2 regions of the Neorhizobium sp. T25_13 genome follow, and region 2 is predicted to be linked to the other one. Evidence: riboswitches for the same ligand, from Rfam matches in the RefSeq annotation. Region 2 holds a riboswitch; the other holds the start of a gene.

Region 1 (5,146 bases), on a different contig from region 2:
GCGCGACGGTGATATTGCCGAAGCTCGCGGCACGGAAACGGAAAGCGTCATCCCTGAAGTCTTCATCGGCTTCGGACCTGCCCCACGCCGCCTCCGCAACGGGCAGGGCATCGTAGGCGGAGCGTGCGTGGCCGGCGGATTGGGCACTCAGGCGGTTCAGGAGATCACGCGGAGTCTCGGGGATATCCGAAACACCGTAGCCGGCTACCGATAGCTCGTGCAGCATCCCGAGCACGCTCTGTGGCACGTCCAGACCCACGGCATAACCGGTACGGCCCGGTGCGCTCGGATAGTCCGGCATGAGGATGACGATCTTGCGCTCGGGCCGTGGCGTGGTTTTGAGCCGGAGGAAGGCAGCGATACGGTCGACGACCTGTTCGACCCGGTCCGGTTCCGGCTGGTTGACGAGGTTGGCGGAGCTTTCGCCTGCCTTGAAGGAGATCGCGCCGGCAAGAATGCGTCCATCGAGCTCCGGCAGGACGACGTGCATGGCGAGGTCGGCGGGGTTGAGGCCGCGCCGGTTCTCAGCCCAGCCATCGCGGCGGGTCGTGGCGACGACGATCTGGAAGACCGGCACGCCGGTGCGGTCGAAAATCGTTTCGCCGTTGCCGTCGGTGCCGCTGGCAAAGGCGGTGGTGGAAAGAATGGCCGCAGATTTCAGGTCCGAGACCGCCTGTTCGACGAAGGCCAGTGCATCCGGTTCCTTCAGCCCGCCGACGAAGATCGGCACGGGTGCAAAACCGCGCTTCTTCAGCGCTTCGAACAGCGCATCGATCGGCGCCGCGTCATTCGCAAGCAGCATGGAGCGGTAGAACAGGATCGGCAAGCGCGGCGCATCCGGCGCAAAACGGGCCAGCAGGTCGCTGGCCTCGACAATGCCTTTTCCGGGCGCGTAATAGCCGGCCTTCGGCACCGGGGCTGCCTGCGGCAGCGGTTCCGTTTTGCCCTCGGCCAGCGTCGCCAGAAGCGTCGCCAGAAGCCGCATATTGGCCGGCCCGCCTTCGCGGAAACAGCTCAGGATGCCGGCGATCCGGTCTTCCGACACGGTAGAGGCCGCGATCAGTCGCTCGTCGCGGATGCTGCATTCGCCGGGCAGCAGCGCCAGCGCGATCTTTTTCCGCTTCGCCATGCGCGAAAGTTCCTCGACGCCATAAGCCCAGCGATCGTAACCGCCGAGAATGCGCACGAGGATGATCTTGGCATGGGCTGCCGTCTTCTCGACCCACAGATCGACGGACATGGGATGGCGGAGATCGGAGAGGCTGGCCAGCCGCAGGCTCGGCAAATTCGAACCCCAAGCGGCGGAAAGGCCGTTCAGGTCGCTGCCGGAAAAGGACAGCACCACCACATCGGCCGGCGACTGATTGAGGTCGACCGGTTCGATGAGGTCGTCAAGCGACGACGATGTGGTGGCGAGTATGTGCATCCTTCCCTCGGGCCTTCTTATGCGGCCAGCATCCTTTCGATCGCGGCGCGGTCGATGCCTTTTTCGCCGATCACGACAAGGCGGCTTGTCCGCGCTTCGCCGGGTGCCCAGGCGCGGTCGAAATAATGGTTCACGCGCGATCCTACCGCCTGAACCTGCAGGCGCATCGGCTTGTTCGCGACTTCCACGAAGCCTTTTATGCGCAGCACGTTTTCCGCCTCGGCCGTCGCAGAAATGCGGGCGGCGAGCTGTTCGGCATCGGTGACTGCGGCCAGATCGACGACGAAGCTGTCGAAATCGTCGTGATCGTGGTCGAGTTCGTCATCGTGATGGGTCTTGCGGTTCTCGATATCGTCCTCGACGGCAAGGCCGAGGCCGATCAGCACGGCCGGATCGATGGCGCCGTTGGCGGCCGAGACGATCTTCACGGCACGTGGCAGATGCGCGGACACGCGATCCCTGGCGATCGCAAGGCCGGCGGCATCCAGAAGGTCGCTCTTGGTGAGCACGATCATGTCGGCGCAGGCCACCTGATCCTCGAACACTTCCTCGACCGGATCGTCATGGTCGATCGAGCCGTCCGCGTCGCGCTGCGCTTCCAGCGCCTCGTGGTCGTCGGCAACGCGGCCTTCGGCGAGCGCCAGTCCGTCGACCACGGCAATCACCGCGTCCACCGTCACTCGCGCCTTGACGTCAGGCCACTGGAAGGCCTGGACGAGGGGTTTTGGCAGCGCGAGGCCGGAGGTTTCGATGAGGATGTGATCGACGCGGGGTTCGATGGCCAGGATCCGGTCGATCGCCGGCACGAAATCGTCCGCCACGGTGCAGCAGATGCAGCCGTTGGCAAGCTCGATGATGTTGTCTTCCGGGCAGCTTTCGATGCCGCAGCCCTTCAGGACGTCTCCGTCGATGCCCACATCGCCGAATTCGTTGACGATGATCGCCAGCCGCTTGCCCTTCAAGTTTTCGATCAGGTTGCGGATCAGCGTGGTCTTGCCGGCGCCTAAGAACCCGGTAACGACGGTGCAGGGAACGCGGTCGAACGAAACGCTCATGATGGCATGTCCTCGTGGTGATGAAAGGGTGGAATACGGGCCGTCATGCCCTTGCCGCGCAGGCAGGTCGGGCGGCCGCGAAGGGGAAGGAAGCCGCGTTCGTCCTCGGCCAGCATCATCGCGCCGGTGACGATATCCTCGACATTGTCGAGCGACAGGTGGCCGAAGACATAGGACCAGCCGCTCTTGTGATTAAACGCAGCACTCGGACTTTTTTCGCAATTGGCAAGGCAGGTGACCGGCTTTACCGCGAGCGGCTTGCCGCTTGCTGCCTCGCGCAGCGCCGCGATCAGTGCGATGCCCGGCCGGATTTCGCCGTCGGACGCATTACGGCAATTGGTGCAGACGAAAATCGTCACATCTGCCGGGCCGGCGGTTGCCGGATCATCTGGTCGGTGGTCACTCATCGGTCAGCCGCGTTCCCGCCGGGGTCGAAAAATCGGGGCGCGGAGCAGAAGGTCGAAATCCCTCTGCGGTGATCGAGAAACTTCCTCCGGAGCACCCCGCCCGGTGAAGCAAAACTAATCGGACGGCAGGTCTCCTGGCTCGCGGGTCGTCGCCATTTGCCTGCCTTCCCAGGATACCGTTGGCCGGATTTCCCAGTGGCTTGACGGCCAAATGGCCGTTTTAGGCAATGGCTCGCCGCCTACAGTTGCGGGGGCAGCCGCGGCATTGATCCTGAAAAAGGGATCGCACCGCATTCTCTCTTAGCCCTCCCCGTTGCCGGAAAGGGACCATCTCTTTCCAAGTAAGCCCGGTCGCAGGCCCATGTCAATGCGTCGCAAAGGCGATTGCCGTGACGCCGAATTCGTCTATAGTGACCGAGCCTATGGTGCCCGAAAGGGTTTTAGAGGGAATGCGGTGCGACGGAATTCTGCCGTCCAACCCGCGGCTGCCCCCGCAACTGTAAGCGGAAAGTCTTCGACCAAAACGGCCGTCCGGCCGTCAAGCCACTGGGAAATCCGGCCAACGGTATCCTGGGAAGGCGGGAGAAGGCGTCCGATCCGCGAGCCAGGAGACCTGCCAGAGGCGGCAAAGAACGTGAACGGCCCTCGGGTGGAGGGCGAAAGGACGAGACCATGGTTACGAATTCTGCTGCAGCTGCAGTCAGCCTCTCCGCTTCGAAGATCATTCCCCTCAGCATGACGGCCCTGCTTGGCCTGTTCATCGTCGGCTTTGTCGGCTTCTCTCATCTGGAAGTCGTCCATAACGCCGCGCATGACACGCGCCACTCGCTCGCCTTCCCCTGCCACTGAGGAGTTCTCCCCAATGTCGTTGTTTCGCAACATCGTCTTCACGGCGGTGATCGCCGGGCTTTTGTCCGGATTGCTGCTGACCGTGATGCAGAGCTTCTCCACTGTGCCGCTGATCCTGCAGGCGGAAGTGTTCGAGAATGCCGCGCCCGAGGCCGGCCACAGCCATGATGCTGCACCTGCCGCAGGTGCCACGGCATCCGCCGCCGAGCATCACCACGGCGAGGAAGCCTGGGCTCCCGCCGATGGCTTCGAGCGTTTCATCTATACTGCTGCCGCAGACATGCTGTCGGCTATCGGTTTTGCCCTTGTCCTCGTTGCCGCCTCGGAAGCGTTCGGCGGCTTCAAGGGCTGGCGCGGTGGCCTGATGTTCGGCATTGCCGGCTTCCTCGCCGTCATCCTCGCGCCCGGCCTCGGCCTGCCGCCGGAACTGCCCGGCATGCCGGCTGCGGAACTCGGTCCGCGCCAGATCTGGTGGATCTCGACGGCGGCCTGCACGGCAATCGGTCTCGGCCTGCTCGCCTATACCCGCTCGGCCGTGTTCGCAGCGCTTGCGATCGTGCTCCTGATCGCCCCGCATCTGGTCGGCGCGCCGCTGCCGCCAAGCCATGAAACGGCGGTCCCGATGGATCTCCATGTCCGCTTCGTCAACGCCGTCTATGCCACCAACCTGGTGTTCTGGGCGGTGCTCGGCGCGCTGGCCGGGGTCGCCCGCGAAAAGTTCCGCGCTGGCGAGGAAGCTTCTGCCGGGTCTCCGGCGAAGCTTGTCTCCCGGTGAAGGAGATCGACGAGGCGTCCGTCGAGCGCCACCGCGCCAAGATGGCGAACCGCAAGGCGGTTCAGGATGCGGAAGTGGCCGAGAAGACCCAGGAAAAGGGTCTTCTCATCGTCCATACCGGGCCCGGCAAGGGCAAATCCACAGCTGCCTTCGGCCTGGCGCTGCGCATGCTCGGCAACAACCGCCGGGTCGGCGTCGTACAGTTCATCAAGGGCGCCTGGTCGACCGGGGAGCAGCCCGCGCTCGCCGTCTTCGGTGACCGCGTCGTCTGGCACACGATGGGCGAGGGTTTTACCTGGGAGACCCAGGACCTGAAGCGCGACGTCGCCGCGGCGGAAAAGGCCTGGGAAAAGGCACTCGAGCTGATGGCGGACGAGACGATCGGGCTCGTCATCCTCGACGAACTCAACATCGCGCTTCGTTATGACTATCTCGATCTGGACAAGATCGTCGCCGCGCTACAGGCACGGCGGCCGGATCTGCATGTGGTCGTCACCGGCCGCAACGCCAAGCCGGCGCTGATCGAGGCCGCCGACATGGTGACCGAGATGTCGCTGGTCAAACACCACTTCAAGGCGGGCGTGAAGGCCCAGGCCGGCATCGAGTTTTAGCCATGGTTGGGTCCAAGCCAGCT
Region 2 (5,146 bases):
GGACATGCCGATCGAGGCGCCAGCCGCGCGGATCGAGCCGTGTTCGGCGATCAGTTCCAGAAGCTGCGCTTTGCCCGGACCGAGCCGCACGCCATTGTCGAGGTCGATCCGGATCGTGGTCTTCGACGGCTGGCTCATGGAATGGCCACGACCTTGCCGGGGTTCATGATGCCGGCCGGATCGAACGCCTGCTTGATGCGCCGCATCAGGTCCATCTCGATCGGCGAGCGGATATGGGCGAGCTCGTCGCGCTTCAACTGGCCGATGCCGTGTTCGGCCGAAATCGACCCGCCGGCGGCGAGCACGATGCCGTGGACGATCGCGTTGATTTCCCGCCAGCGGCCGATGAAGGCTGCCTTGTCGCCCGCCATGTCGGCGGTGATCGGCTGCGAGATGTTGTAGTGGATGTTGCCGTCGCCGAGATGGCCGAAGGCGCAGACCCGGGCGCCCGGCATGGCTGCCAACACCGCCTGCTCGGCCTCTGCCATGAAGCTCGGGATTTTCGAGACGGGTACCGAGACGTCGTGCTTGATCGAGCCGCCCTCCGGCTTCTGGGCGTCGGACATGCTTTCGCGCATGTGCCAGAGCGCCTTCTGCTGGGCGACGGAGGAGGCGATCACGGCGTTGCGGATGAGGCCCGCTTCAAAACCCTGTTCGAGCAGCGACTGCACCATGGAACTGGCCGTCTCGGCGGAATCCGAAGTCGAGATGTCGATCAGCGCATACCACGGATGCGGCTCGGAAAGCGGATCGCGCACGCCCTCTATATGCCGGACCACGAATTCGATGCCGATGCGCGGCATCAGCTCGAAACCGGTCAGCGCCGTGCCGCAGAGGTTCGAGGCTCGCTCGAAGAGTTTTAACGCGTCTGCCGGCGAATTGAGGCCGGCAAATGCCACCTGGTGCCCGACCGGTTGCGGGAAGAGTTTCAGCACCGCCCCGGTGATGATGCCGAGCGTCCCTTCCGCGCCGATGAAGAGGTCGCGCAGGTCGTAGCCGGTATTGTCCTTCTTGAGCCGCCGCAGGCCGTCCCAGATCTCGCCGGTCGGCAGCACCACTTCGAGCCCGAGGCAGAGTTGCCGGGTATTGCCATAGGCGAGCACGGCGGTGCCGCCGGCATTGGTGGAAAGATTGCCGCCGATGCGGCAGGAGCCTTCCGAACCGAGCGACAGCGGAAACAGCCGGTCGACGGCTTCCGCCGCCTTCTGCACGTCGGCAAGGATGGCGCCGCCGTCGGCGACCAGCACGTTGGCGACCGGATCGACGTCGCGGATGCGGTTCATCCGTTCGAGCGAGACGATCAGGTCGCTGCCGCCGGTGCGCGGGGTCTGTCCCCCGACGAGGCCGGTATTGCCGGTTTGCGGCACGATCGGCGTACCGGTCTCGCTTGCAAGCTTCAGGATCGCCGACACTTCCTCGACCGAACCCGGCTTCAGGAGCATAGGCGAAGAACCCTTGTAGAGCCCGCGGCCCTCGACGAGATGCGGCGCAAGATCGTTCGCGTCGCGCAGGACGTGGTTCTCGCCGACGATCGCCGCGAAGCGGTCGAGAAGCTCCGGGTTCGGCCCTGAAATGTCCATCGGCGTCTCCTCCTCTTTAGCCCCGGCTCATTCCCGCGGGGCGGCCGCCCTCGCCAGCCGGTCGTTGATCGCCTCGCCGAGCCCATGGTCGGGAATGGGCGTGACGGCGATGCTGGCGGCGCCGGTGGCGTCGGCGCGCTTCAGGTAATCGAACAGATTTGCCGCCGCCTGCGCAAGGTCGCCGGACGGGCTCAGGTCAAAAACCGCCGCGGCGAGTTCCATTCCCTTCACCGGAGCGGAACCCAGCCGGATCAACGCCTCGCCGGCCTCGACATGGTCGGCATTGAGCCTCACCGCTGCACCCGGCGCATAATGAGAGGCCAGCATGCCGGGGGCCTCGATGATCGCCGCCGGTCCCTCAGGCCGGATCACTGCAAGTCCGGTTGCCGTCTCGATCTCTTCGGCGGCTACCCCGCCCGGCCTCAGCAGCCGGATCACACCGTTCTCGACGCGGACGATGGTCGATTCGACACCGACAGGAGCCGCACCGCCGTCGATGATCAACGCCAGCTTCTCGCCCAGGTCGTCGGCCACGTGGCGCGCGCTGGTCGGGCTCACCTTGCCGGACGTGTTGGCGCTGGGGGCCGCGAGCGGCTTGCCGAAGGCGCGGATGAGCTCGGAAGCGAAGCCCTTGGGAAGCCGGATGCCGACCGTATCGAGCCCGGCCGTCGCCAGCGCATGAATGCCGCTTTCGGGCTTCAGGGGAAGGATCAGGGTGAGGGGCCCCGGCCAGAAGGCTTCGGCAAGCCTGCGCGAGATCGGATCGAAGTCGGCATAACGCTCGGCCATGTCGAGATCCGACATGTGGCAGATCAGCGGGTTGAAGCGCGGCCGGCCCTTGGTCTCGTAGATGCGGGTGATGGCGGCGGGATTGGTGGCGTCGGCCGCAAGTCCGTAGACCGTCTCGGTCGGGATCGCCACGGGAAGGCCGTCCGCAAGGACGGTGCAGGATTGACGAAGCGCGCCGTCATGATCCCGGGTGATGTCGATGATTTGAGCCGTCATATCCGCCCGTCAATAACGCGGACCCGGGCGTCTTCAAAGCTTTTTGATGATCTCGCGGAGCATTTCGTTGGAAGTGCCGAGCATCAGGACGTTCTTGATGGCTTCCATCGGATCATTGGTCTGGAACAGAAGGCCGTTCTTGCGGATCGTGCGGTTGATCTGCAGCGGCTGACCCGCCTCGCGTTCGACCGCAACGGCAAAATACATGCGCGAATTGGCCGGGCTGATATGTTCGAAAAAGGTTTCTTCCTCGCCGATCTTGGAGAAGAAGTTGGCGATATAGAACGACCAGCTCACGGGGACGCCGCGCGGAAGAAACGTCCTTGCCGCCGTGACATGGCAATAGCCGAGATGCGGGCGTTCATCGAGCGTGTGGTGGAAGATGATCTTCGGAAACTTGATCGAGCGATGGAAGGAGTTGATCCGGTTGTGGCTCGTTTCCCCGGCTGCCTCGAGCCTTTTGCCCGTGCGCTCGGCGACTTCGTTATGGGTGAGATAGCGGCGCTCTTCCGGCAGCCAGACCGGATGGTAGCGGGAGCTGCGCCCCGTCCGGAGGAATTCGGAATGGGAAGCGCTCTTCACCACCACCGGCGCCGGTGGTGGAGGGGCTTTGTAATAACGGATCTTTCCCTTGGCCTGCACGGTGGCATCGCTCCCATTCACGCCGGGATTTTATGGCTTATCCCTTAATGACAGGTTTCGCTTTCGCGGGGCTGGAGTGTCGCATTTTGGGCCGTTTCGCCGCTGTCGCCAACGCGGTTGCCGATGTCGCAATGTCGCCTATGCGACACGCCCGCCCGATGATTATATCCGCCTCGATCTTGAGGTGCCGCCTGACTAGGGAAGGCGGAGAATTGGGAAGCCGGCAGGGGTCTTTAGAAACCCTAATCCGGCGCTGCCCCCGCAACGGTGGTGGAGCAATAAGGCACGGCATGAGCCACTGGGAAAGAGCCGCAAGGGCCGCCCGGGAAGGCGCCGAGCCGGTCCCCTGAACGGGACAAGCTCCTGAGCCCGGAAACCAGCCTTGGGATCAAAAATGACGACCGGACGCGGCGGGCGTTCGGGACAGGGTTTGGGGCGGGCTTGAGGCCGGCCGGCATTTCCATGTCCTTCCGCTGTCCACATTGACGAGGAAGATAATATGGAAATTCGCAATCAGGCCCTGCGGCAGCTTAAGAACCGCCGTGAAGGCTTCAGCCTCGAACAGCCCTTCTATACCGATCCCGCCTATTTCAAGCTCGATCTGGAAATGATCTGGTATCGCGACTGGCTGTTCGTCGGGCATGATTGCGAGCTGCCCAAGGCCGGAGCCTATTTCACCTTGCAGATCGGCGATTATCCGGTCGTCGTCGTGCGCGGCCGCGACAACCGGATCCGTGCGCTGCACAATACCTGCCGCCATCGCGGCAGCCGCGTCTGCACCAAGGAGCATGGCTCGGCGGTCCGGCTCGTCTGTCCCTACCATCAATGGACCTACGAACTGGACGGCTCGCTTCTGGTCGGCCGCCAGATGGGCCAGGACTTCGACAAGACCCAGTTCAGCATGAAGAAGGTCCATTGCGAAAGCGTGGCGGGCTTTATCTTCATCTGCCTTGCCAACGAGGCGCCGGATTTCGCGCCGGTTCGCGCGGCGATCGAGCCCTATATGGCCCCGCACCGCCTCTCGGAGGCCAAGGTCGCGCACCAGTCGACGATCATCGAGAAGGGCAATTGGAAGCTCGTCTGGGAAAACAACCGCGAGTGCTACCACTGCGCCGCCAACCACCCGGAGCTCTGCCGCACCTATCCGGAATCGCCGACCGCGACGGGCGTCCAGGGTGCCAAGGACGATCCGGTCATCGCCGCCCATTGGCAGCGTTGCGAGGAGGCCGGGTTGCCGAGCGAATTCCGGATGGACGAGACCGGCCAGTTCCGCGTCGCGCGCATGCCGCTGATCGAAGATGCCGAGAGTTATACGATGAGCGGCCGCAACGCCGTGCAGCGTAAACTCTCCGAGGACGTAACGATCAACTCGATCGGCACCATGCTGCTCTTCCACTATCCGAGCAGCTGGAACCACATTCTCGGCGACCACGCGATCTCGTTCCGCGTCACCCCGCTCGGGCCGGAGGAAACGGCGGTCACCACAAAATGGCTGGTCCACAAGGATGCGGTCGAGGGCGTCGACTACAATCTCGAGGAACTGACCCACGTCTGGAACATGACCAACGACCAGGACCGCCGGATCGTCGAGGAAAACGCCTTCGGCATCCGCTCGCCCGCTTATGAGCCGGGTCCCTATTCGCCACTGCACGAAGGCGGCGTCATGCAGTTCGTCGAATGGTACTCGAACTTCATGGTCAACCGGCTGCAGGGCGACCAGGCGCAACTTTCGATCGTCGCCTGATCGCCAATTCGTGATCGGCGTTAATCGGTGCCGGGCACGTCTTCAGGAACCGAAACCTGCGTCTGGCGTTGTTTGCTGATTAAAAATCAGAATGAGGAAACACACCGCATGAACGCCTTTCGTCTACGTCTGACTGCGGCGGCGGTTGCCATCGCGACCACCTTTGCCGGGCTTG

The links. Region 2 has a riboswitch for cobalamin ahead of C5J22_RS16275 (aromatic ring-hydroxylating dioxygenase subunit alpha). Riboswitches for the same ligand answer to the same signal wherever they lie in the genome.
Region 1: it holds a riboswitch for cobalamin, as region 2 does, so the genes downstream of both, C5J22_RS22780 (DUF1636 domain-containing protein) here and C5J22_RS16275 (aromatic ring-hydroxylating dioxygenase subunit alpha) in region 2, are expected to answer to the same signal.

Annotation. Positions count from the first base shown of each region.
Region 1 covers NZ_PVBI01000010.1:173,395-178,540, forward strand. The annotation lists gene cobN (cobaltochelatase subunit CobN) at 1-1,426, opposite strand, end outside; gene cobW (cobalamin biosynthesis protein CobW) at 1,444-2,481, opposite strand; gene C5J22_RS22780 (DUF1636 domain-containing protein) at 2,478-2,888, opposite strand; cobalamin riboswitch at 2,995-3,235, opposite strand; cobalamin riboswitch at 3,295-3,524, shown strand; gene C5J22_RS22785 (CbtB-domain containing protein) at 3,561-3,737, shown strand; gene C5J22_RS22790 (CbtA family protein) at 3,751-4,512, shown strand; gene cobO (cob(I)yrinic acid a,c-diamide adenosyltransferase) at 4,509-5,123, shown strand; gene C5J22_RS22800 (cobyric acid synthase) at 5,126-5,146, shown strand, end outside.
Region 2 covers NZ_PVBI01000006.1:240,027-245,172, forward strand. The annotation lists gene C5J22_RS16255 (winged helix-turn-helix domain-containing protein) at 1-138, opposite strand, end outside; gene C5J22_RS16260 (FAD-binding oxidoreductase) at 135-1,580, opposite strand; gene C5J22_RS16265 (L-threonylcarbamoyladenylate synthase) at 1,608-2,585, opposite strand; gene C5J22_RS16270 (DUF6656 family protein) at 2,619-3,227, opposite strand; cobalamin riboswitch at 3,393-3,627, shown strand; gene C5J22_RS16275 (aromatic ring-hydroxylating dioxygenase subunit alpha) at 3,727-4,971, shown strand; gene C5J22_RS16280 (BA14K family protein) at 5,080-5,146, shown strand, end outside.